2 linked regions of the Magnetococcus marinus MC-1 genome follow. The protein of the gene in region 2 interacts with the protein of the main gene of each other region in a pairwise test. Links are inferred from orthologs where the notes say so. Each region holds a gene or a part of one and is shown on either strand. Other genes may lie near its edges. The genes, in order: MMC1_RS04495 and bioB.

Region 1 (11,475 bases), 1.0 Mb from region 2 along the record:
ACTCATGAACTACCGGATTTTCTCCAGGCGGCTGCGCTGCTGGGCGCACTTGATCCGAAAAGCCAAGGGGTTGTCGACAAGCCTGGATAAAGAGAGCAAACGATTCGGCTCCAGGGTATTGGAGGTCCTGGAATACATGGTCGAAGAGGTCAAAGATGGATCGGATCCGCCAGCTGCCGAGTCGATTTTGGAAGAATTCCAGGGATACTGCGAATTGTACAGAGATTATCCCCCGTCCGAGAAAGTTCGCAGCCTTGCCGTTGAGCTTCTCAATGACTGGGATGTTATCTGGCAACCTGTGAGAGTTCCAGGGCTGCCGCTGACCAACAACGATGCGGAGCGGGCTCTGCGCCACTGGGTCATTGCGCGTCTGATCAGCCACGGAACTCGTACGGCAGAAGGGAGTCGGGTATTGGGTGTGCTGGCTAGCGTCATCGAAACTTGCCGATTGCGGAACGTGTCTCCCTGGGACTATCTTGCTGAGGTGATTGCTGAACGGAGAAAGGGAAACCTCGTACCGCCGTTACCGGCTCCAGTAGCCGCTTGATATCGGGGTCTCTGAACGGTTACCACTGGTTTGTCTCAGGCTGGTGGCCTGGGGAGTGGCTTTATTATATGAGGTTGTCCGTGCTAGCAAAGAGTACGTTAGCGGGTGTGTGGATAGCTGTGTTTTAACGGGTTGAAAAGTGATATGGAACGTGTGGTTCTCATAACAGATTTTGGGGTAAATGATCTCTATGTCGGCCAATTAAAAGGGGTTCTCTGTGGCGCTTCCATGGAGATACAGATCATAGATTTTTTTCATGATATTCCTCCCTTTAACATAGAGAGTGCTGCTTGGCTCATTTCACGATGCCAACACTATTTTCCACCAAAGAGTCATTGGATCTGTGTGGTAGACCCTGGCGTGGGTACGCCAAGAGAAGCGCTTTTGGTCAAATTGGGGGAGCGGGTTTTTATTGGGCCTGATAATGGAATATTGGGGTGGGCATTAAGTCAGGAGGATGCTCAGGTTCACCGTATTGGCACCCATTGGAAACCGGCTTCAGCAACCTTTCATGGGCGCGATCTGTTTGCCCCAGTGCTTGTGGATTGGTTGAATTATCGAGACCTAAACCGTATTGGACCCGCGATTCAAGTGGCACAGTGCCAGCCTATGCCGGCCTTATTGATAAAAAAACCGCATGGCGCACAGGTTAAGATCACCCACATTGATCGTTTTGGAAATGTCGTAACTGCTTTAAAATATATTGATATTTGTTGGGCATCCGCTGCGCTCGTAGTCAATGGGATTTCGATCACAAAATGGGTAAAAACCTTCGCAGATCTTAGGGTTGGTGAGGTTGGAATGTTGGTTGGAGGGTTTGGAACGGTTGAAATTGTGGCAAATAAAGCCCATGCAGCCAGCATGCTTTCATGTAAATGTGGCGATTGGGTGGATTTTTTAGAAAAAAGCGTTGACGCTAAAAATGGCGACTGATATATTCTCCCAACTTTCCGTTGTGATCCCCAGTAGCTCAGCCGGTAGAGCAGATGACTGTTAATCATCGGGTCGGTGGTTCGAGTCCGACCTGGGGAGCCAATAGCGTTATCAAAGGGACCTGATATTGTCAGGTCCCTTTTTTTTATGGTGTGCCCGGCAGGGCACACGAACTTGGAGGTGGAACGCCTCTACCGGCCCGACAGGGGGAACGGTTAGCCGAACGGCAAGGGTGTTTACCGTGAGGTAAAATCTGAAGGAAACCGAAAGCAAAGCGCTGATCCGACGAACAGGAATCGCATACGAGGCGGTCATGCTGGATGAGGAGGGGACTATCTCTAAAGTCCGAAACCTGTACGGAGAGCATGGACGTATATGCGGCGGATATAAGCGTGAAGGTGCGTGTGCATTACCCGGGGAGATCTGTAGACCAGCCATGTGCTACCGGCATCGAGAGGTGCTGGGATGGGTGTGCAGAAGTCAGCCGAGGGCATGTCACATGAACGCCGCCTTTCCCAAGAAGTTCTTTGATCATCGCGGTCTCCTTTCGCTGCTTGGGCAGATACGGAGACTTCAATCTTTAACGTGAACCGCCGTGGTACGGAACCGTATGCTCGGTGGTGTGGGAGGTCGGCGGGGGTGACCCCGCCTCCTACCCGATGGCGAGGCCGTTCTTTTTTTGAATACCATTGACGCTTTTATAGACCGCAGCGCTCAAGCGTCACGGCATGCTTACTTGGTTTGGGATATAACAGGCTTGTTCGAGCACTCTGTTTTATTTATTCTGTTCTCTTACAGATTGTGACGGGTATGGGTTGGTTTAACGTGGCCAGCCACACGATAGCATCGTCAGGGTTGTTGTGGACGGGCTGCTGAGGCCCTAACCACCAATTGAAAGGGGTGGGGGATGAGAGTACCGATGCACACAGGGGTCTGGGTGCTGTTTTTTATGGCTGGCTTGCTGTTGGGCAGCACGACGCTGCATGCAGAAATCAGCACAGATGGCAAGACAGACAGCAAATCTACGGCCAACCATAGCAAATTTAAGCAGTTGGAAGGTCCCTTTAACTCCGGTCCAGAGGTGACAAAAGCCTGTTTGGGGTGCCACACCGAAGCGGCAAAACAGGTGATGAAAACCAAACATTGGACTTGGGAGAGCAAACAAGCAGATACCGGCCAGATGTTGGGTAAAAAACATGTGGTCAACAGTTTTTGCGGCACCCCAAAAAGCAATTGGGCCGCCTGTACCGCTTGCCATGCAGGCTATGGCTGGCAAGATAACGATTTTGACTTTACCAAGCAGGAAAACGTGGACTGCTTGGTGTGCCATGACCACTCGGGTCAATATGAAAAATCCGTTGGTGGGGCGGGTCATCCCAAAGGGTTTGAGAGCCCAGAACATAAAAAATATCTGGACGACCAAGCTAAAGCCCCCCGTGATGCGGTCGATCTGGTTGCAGCGGCCCAAAGTGTTGGACGTCCCAGCCGTCGTAACTGTGGTAGTTGTCACTTTGTTGGTGGCGGCGACGATGGGGTTAAACATGGGGATATGGACACCTCCCTCATTGAGCCAGATGAATTCCTTGATGTCCATATGGATGTGAATGGCAAAAACTTTAGCTGCACAGCCTGTCATCGCACCCATGGCCACGTGATACCAGGCAGCCGTTATAAATCAACGGCCAAAGATACCAAAGGGGTAGAGACCCCCAGTGAAGCACACTCACGGACCTCCTGTGAGTCCTGTCATGGTTCTGAGGTTAAGAAGCACAGTGCCAAACTCAATGACCATGTAGACAAGGTAGCCTGTCAAACCTGCCATATTCCCAAAATTGCCCGAGGTGGTGTTAAGACCAAAATGGTCTGGGATTGGTCAACGGCGGGCAAATTGGATGAAAACGGCAAGCCAATCAGTGAACGTAACTCGGCAGGGGAGATTACCTACAGCTCTAAAAAAGGCCATTTTGAGTGGGCAGAAGATGTGCAACCCGAATACCGTTGGTTCGATGGTCAGGTGCGCTATACCCTGTTTGGGGACAAAGTGGATGATAGCAAACCTGTACAGATCAATGGTATCCACGGTTCCTACACGGATAACCAATCCCGCATTTGGCCTTTTAAGATCATGAAAGGTAAGCAGGTTTATGATCCTGTCGAAAAGCACCTGCTGGTGATGCATACCTATGGGGATGACGATTCTTCCTTTTGGTCCAATTTCGATTGGAAAAAATCTCTAGAGGCGGGTGCCAAAGAGCCCGAGGCGCCCCCCTTTAATGGGCAGTATGCTTTTGTGAATACAGAGATGTATTGGCCCATAACCCACATGGTTGCGCCCGCCAGCGATGCACTTAAATGCAAAGCGTGTCATGTGCAAGAGGGACGGCTGGCTGCTTTGACCGACTTTTATATGCCGGGGCGGGATAGACAGCCTGTGTTGGATGGTATTGGTTGGTTTGCGGTGCTGATGACCTCTGTTGGAGTGGTTGGGCATGGCTCTTTGCGGGTCTATTGGCACTACCGTCGTCGTCGTCGTGAAAAGCGTCAAAATGGGGAGGCTCAATAATGGAACGCTACATGGTATACAGCATTTTTGAGCGTCTTTGGCATTGGACCCAGGCCGGTTTGGTGATCTCGCTGCTCATTACGGGTTTTGAGGTCCATGGCACCTATACGAATCTGGGTTACGAAGCGGCCACCCATCTGCATGGTAATCTCGCTTGGGCGCTGATTGGGTTATGGATTCTTGCCATTTTTTGGCATTTTACCACCGGCGCTTGGAAGCACTACATCCCCACCACCAAAAATTTGTTGGATGTCATGATCTATTATGGTGGCGGCATCTTTGAGGGGAAAGAGCACCCGTATAAGAAAAAAATTCACGCCAAGCACAACCCGTTGCAACGGCTGGCTTACCTGGGGCTCAAACTGGGGATTTCGCCGGTAATCTGGATCTCTGGCTTGCTCTATATGTTCTATAATGATTGGCAACAGTTTGGGCTGGATGGCATGTTGACCTTAGAATATGTGGCTATGGCTCACACCGCCGCCGCGTTTGCGATGTTGGTGTTTCTTATTGGGCATGTTTATATGGCCTTTACCTGCCGTCCGGTATACGCCCACCTGAAGGCGATGATTACCGGTTATGACGACCACTAGGGCTGTGATCGGTTAATGCTTAAAGGCCCGGCTGCTCTGTGCAGTTGGGCCTTTTTTTATAAGGAGGGCGGTGGAACCCTTTTAATGATTTTACCATCTTGCATCACCACGATTTCCCCCCTCAGTAAGGGTTCCCATGATTCATCGGTTAGGGGCACGCTGGCGGCGAGCGCGGCATATTGGCGGTTGCCGTCGTGTTTAAACGTTTGCATACGTAGGCCGGTGATGGGGCTGGGGCGCTTGTTGCTGTTGGGGTGGCAGCTGCGACAGAGGGTATAGAGACCGGGTGCGCGGATCATGCCATCGCTGGCTTGGCGGCGCACATGTCCATGAACAAAGAGATATTCACCGTCACTATAGAGAAAATTGGCTTGCACATCGGGCGAAAGGTGTTCCATGCGCTGGGTGAATGTAACGAGTATGGATAGGCGCTGTTCAAGCGAGGGTGGGGTTGGATTGAGCCAAACATCGGTTAAACAGTCCATCAATAGGCAAAAGGCGTGTTCCGAGTCGGTACTGCCAATGGCGCGGAAAATATTGAGTTTGTAGTCAGGGTGGCTGCGGACGCCGGGGAATTCGCCATTATGGGCAAATACATGCAGCCGCCCACCGATTTCACGGCTAAAAGGGTGGGTGTTCTTGAGGCACACCTCGCCATGGGTTGCTTTGCGGATATGGGAGAGCACCAAATTGCTGTGAAAGGAGTTTTTTTCAATATATTTAACCAACTGGCTTTCAGAGGCAGGCTCTGGGGCCCGTAAGATCAGGGCGTCATACTCCTCATAAAAGGCAATTCCCCAACCATCTTTGTGTGGGCCTTGCATGCCACCGTGCCGAGCAAACTCCTCCAAGGAAAAATTAATGGTGGCGGCCAGTCGGCTGCTCATGGCGAACAGTTCACACATTACTGCGCTCTCCTCATGCGTTAATCAACTGTGTCAGCCTAACGGCTTCTGCTAAGTGGATGCAAGAGCTTATGTTTGTGTAAAACTTTCGCGCGGTGACAGGGCTCGGTTGGCGATACTCAACAGAGAGGGGCGGCCATGGCCACTCCACCCCGCTTTGCCAACCTTAGTCGGGTCAAAGGGCGATGATCCTGCGTTTTGTGGATTAAACTTCTCATTTTTATAGAGAAGGTTAAGAAAATTGCCCTTTTTTTGGGAGGAGTAGGTAAGATGCATGGCATAAGTCGGTATTTCTGTACAGCGTAAGCAACGGGTAAGGAGTGGTTAAATGGACCAAGCAAGCATGGAACAGAAACTACTGGCCCTTACCCGTTTGCAGGTAAGTGAGCCTATTAAGGTGATGAATTTGTGTGGAGGATTTGCCCGGTTTTGGGCCGAGAGCGATTGGCATCAATCCCTTAGCCGAGTGGTGCATATCATGCCAGGGCCGGGCTGTCCGGTATGTGTCTGTCCCGAAGCTGAAATTCGCGCGGCCATGCATTTGGCGGTGCGTGAGGATGTGATCTTGGCGGCGTTTGGTGACATGCTGTCGGTACCCATCTCCTATGGGGCGGCGGGCTATGCCACCTTGGATGGTGCGCGGCAAGATGGCGCGGATGTGGTTGCTGTGGCCAATCCTCATGAGGCGGTCGAGCTGGCCTTACGTCACCCCACCCGTGAAGTGGTCTTTTTTGCCAGTGGTTTTGAGACGGTCTCGGCACCACTGGCGGCGCAGTTTCTGGCGGGTGTGCCGGATAATTTCTCGATTTTAAATGCGCTGCGTTTAAGTTGGCCGGTGGTGGATACCATGTTGTCGCAGCATGAGCGGCGCCCTTTTAAAGCCATTATTGCCCCGGGTCACGTGGCGGCCATTGTCGGTTCGGAGTGTTGGCGTTTTGCGGTGACCCAGTATGGCATTCCCGTTTCCATTAGTGGCTTTTCTGACCGTAGCTTTTTGGCTTCACTGGATACGGTGGTGCGCCAAGTTGTGTCGGGTAAACCCCAATTGGACATTCAAGAACCCTATCGTATTAACCCCCGTGGCAACCTCTATGCGCTCACCTGTGTTAATAATGTGTTTGATGTGCAGAGTGTGCATTGGCGGGGTATTGGTCGGGTGCCAGACTCGGGCTACGCCCTACGTGAAGCTTGGCACCATCGAGATGCCCGCAAACGTTTTCACGCCCTGGCAACCTTTCAGCCTGAGATGGGCGATATGCCCAACGACTGTCTTTGTGCCTCTATTGTTATGGGTAAGCAGAGCCCCCATGACTGCTTGCGTTATGCCCATGATTGCCAGCCGGATAATCCCGTGGGTCCCTGTATGGCCTCGGTGGATGGGGCTTGCCGCATCATGTGGGAACGCCAACATAGTGAGCTATTGGATTAGGCTTACCCCTTTTGGACGGCGTGCTCGCCCTCAAATTTGCCCTTTTGTTGCGGCTTACACGGGGTACCTGTGAGCCTCTGCAAAGATCTGGTTTGTCGGCCAGAGCGGTGAACGTGTGCCCATCTGTTAAGGGGCTGGGAATCTCTTCCTTGGCCAACAGGAGGGGGGTGGGTCAGTGTGAGAAAAGAGTCTATCCGAATATAGTAAAACTCTTAAATAAACATGCGTTTATATAACTTTTACGGTGCAGTAAAGAGTGTGTGACATTCTCCGTGAGCGGTCGCTTTTTGCTCGACTAAGGCGCGGTTAGGCGTCGATACTGGTACCATGGCTGTGGTGGGTATCCGTTCCATGCAAGGCGACAGGGGAGGGCTACATGGAAACCTTTTTACTTGAGCGGCAGGATCTACCCGCGTTTCTCAATGCTTGTGAAGCGCACCGGCGGGTGCATATTCCGGTAGAGATGGAGACGCATCATTTTATCTTTAAGCCGTTAGCCGAGGCTGGCGCGGCCTCTGTAGCACTGCACTACTTGCGCACGGCATTGCCGCCCAAAAAATATTTTTTCCCACCTGAAGAGGTGCTCTACCGCTTTGATGCGGAGGGTTATACCCCCCAGCAGCCCGATTTGCCCCCCATGATCCTGTTTGGTCTACACCCGTGTGATCTGCACGGTGTGGATGTGGTCGATCATTTTTTTGCCCGGGACTATCCTGACCGTACCTATCAAAATCGGCGTTCACAAGCTTGGTTGATTGGGCTGGGTTGCATGCCCGATGCCCACTGTTTTTGTCAATCCCAGGGTACGGAGCATGTGGATGGTCTGTATGACATGTTTTTGTGGGATTTGGGGCCACGCTTCTATGTGATGGTCCGTACCGAGGCGGGGCACGATATGCTGCACATGGCAAGGGCGCTGTTTAAACCGGTCACGGATAGCGACCGACAGAGCTATCTGGCACTGCTGAAAAAACGCCAGAGCGCCTTTCAACTGAGTATGCCGGTGGCCGATCTACCCCAAGTGCTGGAGGTCAAACAGGATTGTGCCGTATGGGGGGAGATTGCACAGACCTGTTTTACCTGCGGGGCCTGTTCCATGGTTTGCCCCACCTGCACCTGCTACGACATGCTGGATCGGCTGGAGCTAAATGGCGAGTGTGGGACGCGGTGTCGCACATGGTCCTCTTGTCTGTTCCGTGATTTTGACCGGGGTGCGGGCGATCACCATTTTCGCCGTGACCGTGGTGATCGGGTAAAAAACCGTTACTACCACAAAGAGCACGGCTATGTGAATGGCTTTGGCAAACCCAGTTGTGTGGGGTGTGGGCGCTGTATAACCAGTTGTCCTGCGGGTATTGATGTGGTGTCGGTCTTTACTAAGGTGCGCCGTGCCTGTGGCCATGGTGGTGAGGAGACGCGCTCATGAACGATCCCCTTCAGCCTCTTACGGCGCTGCTGGTTGCGCGGGAAGATTTAACCGCCGATACCGCGCTGTTTCAATTGGCCTTGGCCGATGGCCGTGGCGTTGGTCCCAACGGTATGAACCATAAACCTGGGCAGTTTGTGATGCTCTCGGTATTGGGTGCGGGGGAGGCCCCTTTTTCTATTTGCCATGCCGCCGCCCAGGTGCCCATTTTACAGCTCTGCATTCGCCGGGTGGGGCGGGTGACGGAGCGGCTATTTGAGCTGTCGCCCGGTTCGAAAGTGGGGTTGCGTGGTCCTTATGGCAATGGCTTTCCCCTACAGCGCATGGAGGATCATGATGTGCTGCTGGTGGCTGGTGGGTTGGGTATGGCGCCCTTGCGCAGTGTGCTGCAAGGGGTGTTGGCCAATCGGCCGCGCTACCACAGGGTGATGCTGGCCTACGGTTTTCGCAATCCACAGGAGATGCTGTTTGGCGAGGAGTTGCAGGGGTTGGCGCAGAGCGGTGCAGTGGAACTGCATTTGGCGGTGGATCAGCCCCAGCCTGGGCAAGCCTTTAGCGCCATGCAAGGGCATGTGGGGCAGTTGGTGGAGGGGCTGACCCTAGAACCGGCACGGACCACGGTGGCACTGTGTGGCCCACCGGTGATGTATCAAGGCACCGCTGAGATGTTGCGCAACAAAGGGGTGTGGCCGCAAAAAACCTTTATGACCTTTGAACGGCGCATGGCGTGTGGGGTTGGTCAGTGCGGGCACTGTGCCATTGGTTATCGTTACACCTGTAAGGATGGGCCGGTGTTTAGTGCGTGGGAGGCCCGTGGCTTGCGTGAAGCGTGGGAACAGGGGGCGTGAGATGAGCAAACCACTACCAGGACCCACTAAAAAATTGCGGGTGGGCATCTACTCCTTCACCGGGTGTGCGGGGGATCAGTTGGCCATTCTCAATGATACAACGGTGCTGTTGGGTTTGGCCCAGCGGGCGGAGATCTGCTCCTTTATTATGGCCAGCTCACAGGAGAGTGATCAGGAGGGGCGGCTGGATTTGGCCATTGTGGAGGGCTCAATCTGTTCGGAGCAAGAGCGCACTGCCCTCGAAAAATTACGGCAGCGCAGCGATGCTCTTATGGCGCTTGGGACCTGTGCGGTGTGGGGGGGGCTGCCCGCGATGAACGCCAAAACCATCCCCATCCATACCATGAAAGAGCAGGTTTATGGCGACAGTACGGTCTTTCCGGGTGCCCGTGAGGCTGAGCCGCTCTCTCGCTTTGTAAAAGTGGATTATGCGGTAACGGGGTGCCCCATTGAGATAGATGAGTTTGCCCAGGTTGTGACGGCCATCTTAAATGGGGTGCGGCCCGTGCAAACGGATGCTTCCGTCTGTTCGGAGTGTCGTATAGCAGAGAACCGTTGTCTGGTGCAGGCTGAGCGGCGGGTTTGCTGTGGTCCCATCACCTTGGCGGGGTGTAAGGCGCGTTGCATACAGTATGGTCAACCCTGTTATGGGTGTCGGGGGCCGGTGGAGGATCCCGCCTATGTGGCTACGGCGCGGCTCTTTAGTGATCATGGTCTGAATAAAGGGGCGGTGATTGAGCAGATCCGCCGATTTACCGCCCCGGCTTGGGTGGAGAATCGGTTGATTCCCCACTATCAAGATCCACAACATATGGGCCTGGGCCAGCAGCCTGAAGGGGATGCGCCATGAGTATGGAAACCATTACCATTGATCATCTCTACCGGGTTGAGGGACATGGGGGTATTACGGTCGCGGTCAATGAGGAGGGGATTCAATCCTGCCAGATGAGCATCTTTGAAGGGGCGCGTTTTTACGAGCTGCTGCTCAAGGGTAAATTGGCGAGGGATGCCCCGGGTATCGTCTGTCGGGTCTGCTCAATCTGTTCGGCGGGTCACACTCTAGCCAGTGTCATGGCATTAGAGAGCGCCTTAGGGATTCATGTGAGTGACACGGTGCAGGGGTTTCGCACCCTGCTCAACCTGGGGCAGTTTATTGAGAGCCACGCCCTGCATCTGTTTGCTTTGGCCGCACCGGACTATCTGGGGAATGCTTCGATTTTGCAGATGGCGAGTCACTTTCCCGAACAGGTGCAGAAGGGGTTAGAGATTAAACGGGTTGGCAATCTGGTGCAGGAGGTGGTTGGCGGGCGGGCCATTCACCCGGTTAATGTGATTGTGGGCGGATTGGGGCGGCGTCCTGCTCGGCAGGCGATGCAGACGCTCTTGCAGGATTTGCAGAACGCCTTGGATTTGGCCCTCTCGTTGCGCGGCTTTGTGGCGTCGTTGCAAAATCCGGAGATGGGTTTGCAGCCGCCCATTCTGGTGGCATTACGGGCTAGTGGGGCGCGCTATGGGCTTACCGGTACCCATTTGGCCGCCAGCGGCCATGAGGATATTCCCGTGGCGCACTTTTACCAGCGGGTTAACGAAAAGGTGGTGCGTCACTCTACCGCCAAGCAGTCTACCTATGCCAAGAAGCCCTTTATGGTGGGGGCGTTGGCGCGGATGGTTCATAATGGTGAGCGATTAACGGGCGAGGCGGCACAACTGCGGGAGGCGCTGCTGCCTGCCCAACCGACGACGTTGCACAACAACGCGGCGCAGTTTGTGGAGTTGGTGTGGGCCTTGGAGGAGGCGGTTGCGCTGTGTGAAGCCTTGCAGGAGGGGCCTGCTTTGATCCCCCCCATGACCACCATGGGCTTTGAGGGTGAGCAGATGGGTTTGGCCGCGTTAGAGGTGCCCCGTGGCACCCTGTATCATCTCTATGGGGTCAATGGGGAGGGGGTGTTGACCCAGGCCGATATTATTACGCCCACGGCGCAGAACCTCGCCCATGTGGAGCGGGATTTTGCCCATGGGGTGGGATACTGGCTGGAGCAGCCCCAGCGCCAGCAGGAGCAGTTGCGTTTGTATTTGGAGATGATTGCCCGTGCCTATGACCCTTGTATCTCCTGTTCGACCCACTTGGTGGATTTAACGGTGCAGGTGTGATGCTGGATCGCCCGAATGCGGCTCAGTTTCCGCCACCGTGGGGGGTGGTGGGGTTGGGTAACCCCTTGATGGGCGATGAT
Region 2 (11,578 bases):
ATGTCACGGTGACAGCCTGCTCATCCTGGTATCGTACCGAGCCCTTGGGACCACAACAGCCCGACTATATCAACGGCGCGGCCACCCTGACCACCACCCTGTCCCCCTTGGCGTTGCTGGCGCTCTTGTTGGATGTTGAGCAACAGATGGGACGAGACCGCCACCGGGAACAGCGCTGGGGACCCAGAGCGCTGGATCTGGATCTGCTCTTTTATGCGGACCTGCTGTTGGATCACCCTCAGCTTATCTTGCCCCACCCCCAGTTGCACCTACGCCGTTTTGTGTTGCAGCCGCTTGGGGAGATTATCCCCACCAAGCGACACCCCAAACTGGGCAAAACCGTTGACACCCTCTTGAGTGAGGTTGAAGATAGGGGCCAAGTGGAGCGCCTGAGCTAAGGCGTGTTATTCACAGAGGTTGAGCCACCTTCCTCTTTTCCCCCAGGCAGAACGGTTATGAAAAAACGCGTGCGGGTACCGGATCTGGTACGCATGAAACAGCAGGGCGAGCCCATTGTGGCCCTGACCGCCTATGATTACACCCTGGCCCGCTTGGTGGACGCCGCCGATGTGGATCTGGTACTGGTAGGGGATTCGCTGGGTATGGTGGTACAGGGGCACGAAACCACCCTGCCCGTCACCCTGGATGAGATGATCTATCACACCCGCGCCGTTGCGCGGGGTTGCCAACGCGCCTTGGTGGTGCTGGATATGCCCTTTGGCTCGACCCAAAACGGCCCAGAGCGCACCTTTGAACAGGCCGCACGGGCTATGAAAGAGAGCGGTGCCGCCGCCATTAAGCTGGAGGGGGGGCAGGCTATGGCCGCCACGGTGGCCTATTTGACTGAACGCGCCATCCCCGTCATTGGCCATTTGGGACTCACCCCCCAATCGGTCCACGCCTTTGGTGGCTTTAAGATCCAGGGGCGTGACCAAGCCGCCGCCCAGCGCATCGCCGACGACGCCCTCGCCCTACAACAGGCCGGGGCAGGAGCCATTATTCTGGAGGGCATACCTGCGGCACTGGCCCAACAGGTAAGCCAATCCCTGACCATTCCCACCATTGGTATCGGTGCCGGGGTGGGGTGCGATGGGCAGGTTTTGGTTATCTATGATATGCTGGGACTGTATGGCGATCTGGCCCCCAAATTTGTCAAACGCTATCTTGATGGGGTACCCGTCATAGGGGGTGCCATTGGGGCCTATGTGCAAGAGGTCCGCAACCGCCAATTCCCCACCCCAGACCATAGCTTTGAGAAGTAGGATCAACCATGGAGAGCCTGCAAGATCGCGCCGCACTGCTGGCTTGGCGTAAACGCCAGGGCCACCAAAACATCGGCTTTGTACCCACCATGGGCTGCCTGCATGAGGGCCATTTGACCCTGCTGCGAGAGGCCCGCCAACGCTGTGAGCAGGTGGTGGTCTCGATCTTTGTCAACCCAACCCAATTTGGCCCCAATGAGGATTTTGACCTCTACCCCCGCACCTTTGAGGCCGATTGGGCACTGCTGGAGGCCGAGGGCTGCGATGCCCTGTTCCACCCCACGGTGGCCGCCATCTACCCCCCAGAGAACCCCAACCTGACCCATGTAACCCTACCAGCCCTCGCGGGTATGCTGTGTGGGGCGGTGCGTCCTGGCCATTTTGATGGGGTCGCTACTGTCGTGACCCTGCTGCTCAATCTGGTACGTCCCACCTCTGCCTTTTTTGGTTTAAAGGATTACCAGCAGTTTACCGTGTTACGCAGCATGGTGCAGGATCTGGCCATGCCGGTGGAGGTGATTGGTATACCCACCGTACGGGAGCCAGATGGCTTGGCCATGTCCAGCCGCAACCGCTATCTGGATGCCCCAGCCAGGGCCCAAGCTGTGGCCCTTAGTCAGGGGCTCAACCGCGCCTACCACGCCTATCAAGAGGGGCTGCATGACGCCACCGCATTGGCGCATTTGGTCGAACAAACCTTGCGGCAGGCAGGCATTGCGCGTATCGACTATGTAGCCGTGCGGGATGCCCTTACCCTGCAACCCTGGCAGGGTAAGGGGGCACCCGTGGTGCTGATTGCTGCCCATGTGGGGGCCGCGCGTTTGATTGATAATCTGGTTTTGGGTGCCCAACCCATCCCATCTGTTACCCAAGAATGAGGTTCAAACCATGAATCGCAGAACACGCTATGATGGCCTAAGCGGCACCCGTACCACCAAACAGCGATGGCCTAAACGGGTTCTATTGGTGGTCATCGTGCTGGGCGTGATCACCCTTGCTTTGCAGAGCTGCCAGGGTAAACGGATTGAGTCCACCGAGCGCTACGAATCGTTGACGATCCCGGAGAAAAAGTGATGAAACCGCAGCATGGGCTCAAGGGTGGGCGACCCCAGCGTCGAGGACAAGGCCCGGCCATGCTGCTTGCCGCCGCTTTGATGTGGGGCTCTGCCCAGGCTCAGGAGGCCCCTCCCCAGGTACAGGATGTGATCCCTCAAGGCAGTGCCATTGCCCCACCCGATGCCATTGAGTCATCGGCCCTCACCGGGTTTGAGTCCATTGGGCGGCCCTTTCCCCTTACCCCCAATGCGGTACGCCGCATGCTGGAGCAGGGTCAGGCCCAGTTGGCGCTGATGCTCAGTGAACAGGCCCTCAACCGGGGCAGTGGAGCACCGGTCACGGCGTTGCGTTGGCGGGAGCTCAAGGCCCGTGCCCATATGGCCCTAGGTCAGCAAAGCCAGGCATTGGAGGTACTGGAAAGCCTACCCACCGACACCATTGACCACACCCCGGAACTGGTGTTGATGATGGCCCAAGCGCAGCTCGCTAACGGTCAATTTCAAGAGGCCAGGGGGCGCTTTTCCCGCTTTTTAGTAGAGAATCCCGGCCACCCCCACGCCTATATTGCCCAGCGGGGCATCGGTATCTGTGAGTTAAAGCTTGGCGCGTTGGATCGAGCCCGCCTCCAGTTAGGACTCTACCGGGAGCGCCCAGACCGGCCCGAGCCTGACCCTGAGTGGATCTTGGCCATGGCTGAGCTCTCCCTTGCCCAAGGCGGGTGGGAGATGGCCCGTCATGGTCTTAAACAGCTGCCGGAAGAGACCCGCCGCAGCCAACCTGCGCGGGCGATCTTTTACCGCGCGGTACGCATGCAGGTCGCAGAAGCTGCCCAAACAGAGTTCACCCCCAAGCTGCTCATTGATCTGGAAAGTGCCCTGGCCCATAACCCTGGCGAGACCGAGGCACAGGAGCTGCGCATCCTGCACGCGAAGCTGTTTCACCAGTGGGCCACAACCCCGATTAAACGCGAAAAAAAGCCCACTGCCACGGTTCAACGCCTTATGCAGCGGCGCTGTCTGCTGCGCACTTTGCTTAACGCACCGCAGGGTTTGGAGCAGGCTCTCTTTCTAACCCAGCTGTTGGAACTGGAACAAGAAGCCCCCTTGGGACTCACCGCAGCGGGAGGGCTATTAACCCCTGAGGGTTTGGGCCTGACCCCCCTCACCCCACCGGTGCGGGCGGTCTTGGCTGAAACCCTGCTCCAGCAGCAGCGTCTTGCCGAGGCGGTCGCACTGTTAGGTTCCCAGCGCGAGCGGGATGGGGATCTGATCCGGTTGCAACTGCTGGCCATGGATACCTCCATGAGCGATGTCACCCTGGAGAGCCTTTTAGAAGAGCTGTCGCCCTCTGGCACCAACGGGGAACCTATGGTGTTACCCAGCCCCCTGCTTGAACCCATCGCCAAAGCGCTGCTGGCCTATACGCGGCATGGTCGTGAAGCCCAGGCTGAGCTGCTGTTGGCCCAGCTACAGACCCGTGAGGATGATCCCGCTGTTATACGGCTGCTGGCCTACCAAAAGGGGCTGATGTTGGAGTCACTGGGGGATCTGGAAGAGGCGCTGCTGCACTATGCAGGTATGAGCTTTCCCGCCGAAAAGATTGCCCCAGCTGCCGACCGCCTGCTGCCGGAGAGCCCCAAGGAGGCCACCGCCCGCCTGCTTATTCAACTGGGTAAAACCAGCGAAGCGGACAAACTGCTGGGAAAAACCGAAACCCCGTCAAACAGCCCCAAGGGTGGCACCCCCACCCCTGCTGGTGTGGTCAAACCCTAAGCGGCTTTTGTCCCCTACAGCAGCGTATCCAGGGCCTCTTCAATAGCGTCCCAGCCCTGGTGCAGTTGTGCATCGCTCACACAATAGGGTGGCAGTAGATAGACGGTATTCCCCAAGGGGCGCATCAACAATCCCTTTTCAATAAAAAAGGCCTTCAACTTGGGGCCAATCTCTGCCCCATAGCCGCCATCGGCCACCCGCAGGTCAATGGCCCCAATGCTCCCACAGACCCGGGGCCGCACCGCCTTGGCATGCTTCTGCAAAGGCTCTAAGCGCTGCTGGTGTAGTGCGGCGATCTGGCCAATCCGGGCCAAGCTGCCCTCTTGCTCAAACAGCTCCAACGAGGCCAGCGCCGCCACACACCCCAGCGGATTGGCGGTAAAGGAGTGGCCATGGGCCAACGCCCGTTCAAACCCCTCCCCCATAAATGCCTGATAGATGGGCTCTCGCACCACCGTCACCGACATGGGCATAAATCCTGCGGTCAAGCCTTTGGAGAGACAAATAATATCCGGGTAATCCCCACATTGCTGAAAGGCAAACAGCGTTCCGGTACGGCCAAAGCCGGTCATCACTTCATCCAAAATCACCAACACCCCGGCGGCCCGGCAGCGCTCCATCACCTGCTGCACAAAACCCGCACGGGCCATACGCATACCCGCAGCTCCCTGCACCAAGGGCTCCATAAGCAGCGCCCCACACTGCGGGCCATGGGTGGCGAGGTAGTCATCCAACTGGCTTAATACCAGCGCCTCCCGCAGCTCGGGGGTGGGATCACCCAGCCAGGTGGCCGGATAGTCCAGCAGATCCACATGAAACAGCATGGCTTGAAAGGCGTCAAAAAAGCCCGAGCCCTGCCCCATCGACATGGCCCCCACCGTATCCCCATGATAGCCCCCACGAAACGCCACAAAGCGATGCCGTGGAGTACCCTGGTTAATATGGTATTGGGCCGCCATTTTAAGCGCCACCTCCACCGCCGTAGAGCCATCATCGGAAAAAAAGACGCGGTCTAAATCACCCCCCAATGTTTCACTCAGCCGCGTTGCCAAATTCACCGCCGGGGCATGGGTAAACCCAGCAAAAATCACCTGCTCAAGGGTCTGTGCCTGTTGGGCAATGGCGGCGGCAATGGCGGGATGGGCATGACCGTGGGTCGTTACCCACCAAGAGGCATTTAAATCAATAAAGGTACGGCCATCCACACTGGTCAGGGTGGCACCACGAGCCGAGGCCATGGGAATGGGATCTGGAGCGGTTTGCGCCTGAGTAAAGGGGTGCCAACAGTGACGTTTATCCCATTGGATCAGATCGGCTGAAGGGGTCATCGGTTTCTACGCTCAAAAAGGAGTGATGGAGCATTAAGCCCACGGTAACGCACCCCAGAGCCGCGCACACACTCGGCGGAGGCCCCCTTCGATGGTGCGTTTTGACCACACATCCACCCACCAAACGACCGCGCCTACTCCGCCCAACCCACCGCCGCCAACCGCTCTGGGGTGAGGGGCTCAAGGGGAGGAATATGGGCCAACAGAGGTCGCTGGCCAAAGTGCCGCAAGGCGGCAAAGTTGGAGGGATTGGCCTCGCCACAGGCGATTAATCCCAGCACCTGCAAGCCCCGCCCCTCTAGCGCTTGCAGGGTAAGCAGGGTGTGATTAAGGGTACCCAATCCGGTGCGCGTTACCACAATCACCGGCAGCCCCAACCACACCATAAGGTCCAACATGGTGTGCTGTTGGTTGATGGGCACCAAAACACCACCAGCCCCCTCCACCACCAGTGGAGCCTCACACGGGGGCAGTTGAAAATCCTCCAGATGGATGGCAATGCCCTGGGCCGCAGCCGATGCATGGGGCGAGAGGGGGGCCTGTAGGCGAAACCGTTCGGCAAACAGCCGGCTGCTATCCAGTTGCGCCAGCTCCGTCACCACTTGGCTATCGGTGGCTCCCTCCAAGCCCGACTGAATGGGTTTCCAATAGCTGGCTTGCCACTGATGCAGCAACCAAGCGCTGGCAACACTCTTACCCACGTGGGTATCGGTACCGGTTACAAAGACACCACGGGCAGGCGGGGTTAAGATCAAGGCCGCTTGTCCCGATAGTTTTCGGCCTGATCTTCCAAATTTTCCATGCGTTTGTCCGACAGGCCCAACTTTTTACCAAACCCTTTCAACACCTGACGATCCAGCTCCGAAGGTTGATAATCCGCATCCACCCCTGCGGATTCTGCCAAACCCATGAGCTCTTGTTTTTTCTGCTCCAGGTAGCCATGATCAACCCCTTTAAGGGCTTCTCGCACGCCACCATCGCGTAGGGCATCCAACAGCTCGGGGTTATCCCCCATCGTCTCATCGACAATGCCCAGCGCTTCACGGCCCGCATGGATTTTACGCTTCAAATCCTCCAGCAGGCCACCCCCTTCCAGATGCCCCGCATTGAGCTCTTCCTCTGGCCCCATGTCTATCCCCCCTTCACGGATCACCAGCTCATGCTCTTTAGAGGTATCCGCCTTTACCTGACTCCAACCCAGATAGTCCAAGAGGGGATTCCAGCGCTCTGGGGTCAAATAGTAGTCCGCGGGCAACTCCGCCTGCCGCTGCTTCTCCTCCAGATAGGACTCCACAAAGGGCTCCCAATCGTTTTTTGGGGGGCTGGAATCGGAGCATCCAGCCAACAGCAGTAGGCTTAGCGCAGCGCTCCAAAATCGGTCGCGGGGGGACAACATACTTCAAGCTCCTTGGTCGAAGAGGGGCTACTCCTCCTCTATTTTCTCCACAAAAAAACCAGCATCTTCCACCATTTTAACGGTCTTCTCCGCCATATGACCAGTGGTATTCAGATAGCCTTCTGCAAACAGGGAGTTCGCCGGGTAGAGGGCCATGGACTCCATACCCCGTAGATTGCTCTCTCGCCCCCCTGCTGCCCGTACCTCGGCATCGGGATTAAAAAAGCGGAACAGCGCCAAGGCCCGCAAAGCATACGCCGGCGTCAACTGGTCCACCGCCCCCAGTTGAGCCCCCTCGACATGCACATAAAAATTAACGGGGATCGAGCGGGCCTGCAAGCTCCGCAGGGTGGTGGCAACCTCCACAATCTCTTCGGGCTTTTCCCCCATGCCGATAATGATGCCACTGCACACCTCCAGCCCTGCGCGGCGGGCCTCCTGCAAGGTGTTCAGACGGTCCCCATAGCTATGGGTGGTACAAATAGAGCCATAATAACCATCGGCGGTATTGAGATTATGGTTGTAGCGGTCCAACCCAGCCTCTTTCAGCTCACGGGCTTTGTTGGCATCCAAAAAGCCGGCCGACAAACAGACCTCCACCGGCCAGCGGGATTTAATCTCCCGAATCAGCTTGGACATATGGTCGATGCGCTCCGCATGGGGCGAACGCCCCGACGACACCATGCAGTAACGATAGGCCCCGGATTCATAGGCTTTGCGTGCCCCTTCCAGGATCTCCTCATCACTTTTGATGCTGTATTTCTCAATGGGTGCCTTACTATTTTTAGCCTGGGCGCAGTAGTTACAATCCTCAGAGCAGTAGCCATTCTGCACATTGTTGAGAATATGGATGCGTACACCCCGCCCAAAATGGTGAAACCGCACCCGAAAGGCCGCTTGCAATAAGGGTAGCAGCTCGATACCCGGATCGGTCAACAGCCGCAACCCACTCTGGGCGTCGGGTAGCTGACCAGCCAAGGCGGCCTCGGCCATACTATCCAGCCATGCATGACCGCTCAAACCCGGTTCACCCCGGCGACCCGTTTCAATGGATGGGGCGGTCGTCGAAACTGCGTGTATAGAATCCGTAGAGTACATGATAAGTCACCGTAAAACCGTGTTGTCCACCCCGGGTTGCCTGCAACATGCGCCGCATCAGCGCTGCCGATACCGGACGATGCTGCCCAGAGGGTTGATGCGCCCCAACCTCGCGCAAGGCGCGTAAAAAACCGTGTCCCGAACTGTGGGCCACCGGAATATGATCCTCCTCCACATCCCCCTCACCACCGCTGGGCCACATCTCCTGCAACTGAGCCACATCGGGATAATCCGGGCGCCCAAAGGGGGAGCCATATTGGGCACACACCCCCCGCCACTCCCGAAAGGTCTCATCCCCCAGGGTGGCAAAGGCCAACATACCATTGGTCTTTAACAGCGAACTTAACCCCTGTAATGCCCCTGGCAGATCACCAAACCACTGCATCGCCATGCTCGATACCACTAGGTCAAAGGGACCACGCACCGCGCAGTGCTCCCCATCCATCACCATAAACTGGCGCTGACCCGGTAGATCCGAGAGATGGGATTGGCAGCGCACCAACATGGGCGCTGAAATATCGGTAAACAGAAACGACCCCCCCGGCCACTGGCGCATCAAATGGCGGCTTAAAAAACCGGTCCCGCAACCAATTTCCAACACCCGTGGCCGCTCCGGCAGTGGAAAATCCACCAACCGCTCCGCCAACTCATCGGCCACATGCTGCTGTACCAGCGCCTTACGGTGGTAGTTCAGCGCCCGACCAAAATTTTTCCCCACACGTCCATTGCGGTTGCCTTCCCCTCGGTTGGGCAGGTTCATAACCACGACTCCAAACTCTGTTGTAACGCTGCGGCCATCTGCTGACCATGGGTCAACGGTAAGAGGTGACTACCCCCCTCGATCCACTGTAATGCCGATCCACCAAACATCTGCTCACTCATGGCGGCGCTCACAATGGCATCTTCACGGCTGGCAATGGCCAAAAAGGGGTGCGACCACCCCTGTAATATCGCCCGCCCATCCCAACGGCTAATCGCCGCCAACCCCTCATCCAAACGGGCCACATGGGGCTTGACCCCAGGGGGCAGACCCATGACCGGCAAACCACTCCGGCTGCCAAAATCCCGCAGCACCTGCATGGCATCCACCGTCAACTGCTTGCGCATGCGCCCAATCACCCGCGCACCCACCCCATGGGGAAAATCAGCACCCTGGTGAAAACGGCTAAAACCGTTGATAAAAACCAAGCCCCGGCAACGCTCCTTACAGCGGGCGAGTGCCGCCATCTGCGGGGTTTCGGCCTCCCCCAGCAGCGCTTGCAGCAACCACAACCCCCCCATGGAGTGCCCAACCCCCAGCCAATCCCCCTCCGGCAGGGGCACCGTCACCTGTCCATGGGGATGAAAAAAACCCAAATCGGCCCGTAACAGCTCCACGGGCCCCATATGCCCCAGCATGGGCCGCCACAGGCCAGGAGCCAAGCCCCAACCATGGACCATCAACACGGTTCTCATCGCACACCCATGCCAAAGAGCCTTGCCCTTGCCAATCCTCGACCACCCTTTGACCCCGCCCAAACCCCAGTCTCAACCATTGATCTCTCGCAAACAGCGGGGCACCGCAGCGGCCAGCAGGCTCCAATCCTCATCGCTGTGGGCGGCACTCAAAGAGAGCCTTAAGCGACTGGTTCCCTCCGGCACGGTCGGTGGACGGATGGCGATCCCCAACAGACCCTCTGCCCGCAACCCCTCACTCAACGCCAAAGTACGCTGCTCATCCCCCACCATCACCGGAATAATCGGCGTCGAACTGTTACCTGTATCCAAACCCGCTGCGCGCAAAGCAGCTCGTACCCGCTGGGCACCCGCCAACACCCGCGCCCGTACCTCGCCCATCTGGGGCAGCAACTCCAACGCGGCATCCATCGCCCCCAACACCCCAGGGGGGAGAGCCGTGCTGTAGATAAACCCCCCTGCCCGATTGATCAGGTAGGCCCGCAGCGCGTGGCTACAGGTCACATACGCGCCAAATCCCCCCAACCCCTTGCTAAAGGTCCCCATCACCAAATCCACCTGCCCCGGATAGGCCGCCGCCAAACCAAAGCCATCGGGTCCCAATACCCCGGTGGCATGGGCTTCATCCAGATATAAAAAGGCCCCATAACGCTGTTTGAGCGCGATCAACCCCCCCACATCAATCCGGTCTCCATCCATACTGAACACCGTTTCGGAGAGGATAAATTTAGCGACCTTTTCCCCTGCGTGCCTCTTTAACAACCTCTCCAGATGGTCCAGATCGCCATGCCGATAGCGTAGCTGCCGCACCCCCGCCAATTGGACACCGTGATGCATGGAGGCATGGTTTAACCGGTCGGAAAAAACCAGTGGCTCCCCCCCCAACACCCGTTTATCCAACAGCGCCGGAATCACCGAACTGTTGGCCTGATAGCCCGCATTGAGCACCAATGCAGCCTCACACCCCTTACCTGCCACCAAGCGGGCTTCAATGCGTGCAAAGGGCTCCAGATCGCCACACACCAGCCGCGAAGCCTGGGCCCCTGTCCCCCACTGCTCGGTCCACGCCATGGCCCGCTGCTTCAACAGGGGGTGATCTGCCAAACCCATGTAGTTGTTGGATGAAAAGTTGATCAGCTCCACCCCATCCCGCAACACCCGGCCACGGGGCAGCGGCTGCACCGCGTGCAGCTGACGCCATTGACCCGCCGCCTCTCTGCTTTGACAAAAGGCACGGTATGCTAAGTGTGGTTGCTCCATAGCCGCCAGTTTAGTCAACTTACTAAACAAAGAAAAGGTTTACTTAGCCCACCGGTCACGGCTTTGATGCAGAGGGTAAAAGGTAGGCTGGAGCAAGGTTTAATAACGCATTTTATACCAGCAGACAAAGCTGTGGTTGGCTTGGCTCTTATTACGCTGTCGCATGGGGTCCTGTTGATCCATCTCCAAGATGGAGCGACAGCGCAGTGTCCCTTGTGTACGGGAAAGCGATTCATCCAACAACGCTTCCAGGGTGGCAAACAACGTGGGCGAGACCCCCTCCAGGCGCATCACATTCCCCACCAGCCCTACCCCAATCGCCTCAGAGGCGGTGCTAATGGACTCAAAAGCGAGGCGTAAATGGTGTATATAGCCCTGCTCGTCGTTGTAGCGGTAGCTGTTGATGCCTCCCTCACCATCGCCCTGGGGAAGCTGCATAACGATGCCAGAAAATTGCGTTTCAAAGGCGGCCTCTAGCGGAACATGGGTACGTCCCGTATTGGAGGGGTCTCCTGGTACGCGGCCCGTGCGTTCATGGTAAAGATCATAGGCTTGTACCCAGCCGCCTATAAAAACGCGGGCGATCTTTTTGTTCTGCGCATTGTGTTGCAGCTCAATCCCCACCATGACGATACCCAACAACCCGCCGATAATGAGCAGACCTAGCAGCATCTCAATCAAGGTGATACCCAACATTTTGTCATGGCGATGACAGCACCACCGCAAAAACATGGTTTACCCCCCCTATTTTATCATGCCGGGCCATGCACCCATGGAATACCAAACCCCCCGCAGCACCCACCCCACACGGTTAAGCTGGCTCGACCTCACTTACACGATGAAGCTTTTAACGATTGTTGGCATAAAAATGGACCACATCCTCGATCTGCTCATCGTTTAATTCGCCGATAAAATTGCGCATTTTTTCTGGCTGTGGCGGTATTTTACCCG

The links.
Region 1: the proteins of bioB (region 2) and MMC1_RS04495 interact in binary tests that used the Escherichia coli proteins (3 or more experiments, as listed by UniProt). The link is inferred for Magnetococcus marinus MC-1 from one-to-one orthologs.

The regions. Positions count from the first base shown.
Region 1 is NC_008576.1:1,071,093-1,082,567, forward strand. The notes cover bases 3,618-6,368. They hold MMC1_RS04495 (class II glutamine amidotransferase), read right to left. Parts: upstream 5,542-6,368; coding sequence 4,693-5,541; downstream 3,618-4,692. Other genes in these bases: MMC1_RS04485 (tetrathionate reductase family octaheme c-type cytochrome), read left to right, coding at 3,618-4,043; MMC1_RS04490 (cytochrome b/b6 domain-containing protein), read left to right, coding at 4,043-4,636; hypD (hydrogenase formation protein HypD), read left to right, coding at 5,870-6,368. Outside these bases: MMC1_RS04470 (IS66-like element ISMasp4 family transposase), read left to right, coding at 1-547; MMC1_RS04475 (SAM hydrolase/SAM-dependent halogenase family protein), read left to right, coding at 692-1,480; more of MMC1_RS04485, read left to right, coding at 2,388-3,617; more of hypD, read left to right, coding at 6,369-6,970; MMC1_RS19595 (4Fe-4S dicluster domain-containing protein), read left to right, coding at 7,347-8,396; MMC1_RS04510 (FAD/NAD(P)-binding protein), read left to right, coding at 8,393-9,244; MMC1_RS04515 (NADH-quinone oxidoreductase subunit B family protein), read left to right, coding at 9,246-10,094; MMC1_RS04520 (Ni/Fe hydrogenase subunit alpha), read left to right, coding at 10,091-11,395; MMC1_RS04525 (hydrogenase maturation protease), read left to right, coding at 11,395-11,475.
Region 2 is NC_008576.1:32,462-44,039, reverse strand. The notes cover bases 5,839-8,692. They hold bioB (biotin synthase BioB), read right to left. Parts: upstream 7,835-8,692; coding sequence 6,842-7,834; downstream 5,839-6,841. Other genes in these bases: MMC1_RS00160 (alpha/beta hydrolase family protein), read right to left, coding at 8,669-8,692; bioC (malonyl-ACP O-methyltransferase BioC), read right to left, coding at 7,860-8,672; MMC1_RS00175 (hypothetical protein), read right to left, coding at 6,170-6,814; bioD (dethiobiotin synthase), read right to left, coding at 5,839-6,173. Also shown: folK (2-amino-4-hydroxy-6-hydroxymethyldihydropteridine diphosphokinase), read left to right, coding at 1-398; panB (3-methyl-2-oxobutanoate hydroxymethyltransferase), read left to right, coding at 456-1,262; panC (pantoate--beta-alanine ligase), read left to right, coding at 1,271-2,140; MMC1_RS00195 (hypothetical protein), read left to right, coding at 2,151-2,336; MMC1_RS00190 (tetratricopeptide repeat protein), read left to right, coding at 2,336-4,090; bioA (adenosylmethionine--8-amino-7-oxononanoate transaminase), read right to left, coding at 4,105-5,418; more of bioD, read right to left, coding at 5,553-5,838; more of MMC1_RS00160, read right to left, coding at 8,693-9,367; bioF (8-amino-7-oxononanoate synthase), read right to left, coding at 9,440-10,627; MMC1_RS00150 (hypothetical protein), read right to left, coding at 10,727-11,359; MMC1_RS00145 (c-type cytochrome), read right to left, coding at 11,475-11,578. UniProt on the Escherichia coli protein: Catalyzes the conversion of dethiobiotin (DTB) to biotin by the insertion of a sulfur atom into dethiobiotin via a radical-based mechanism.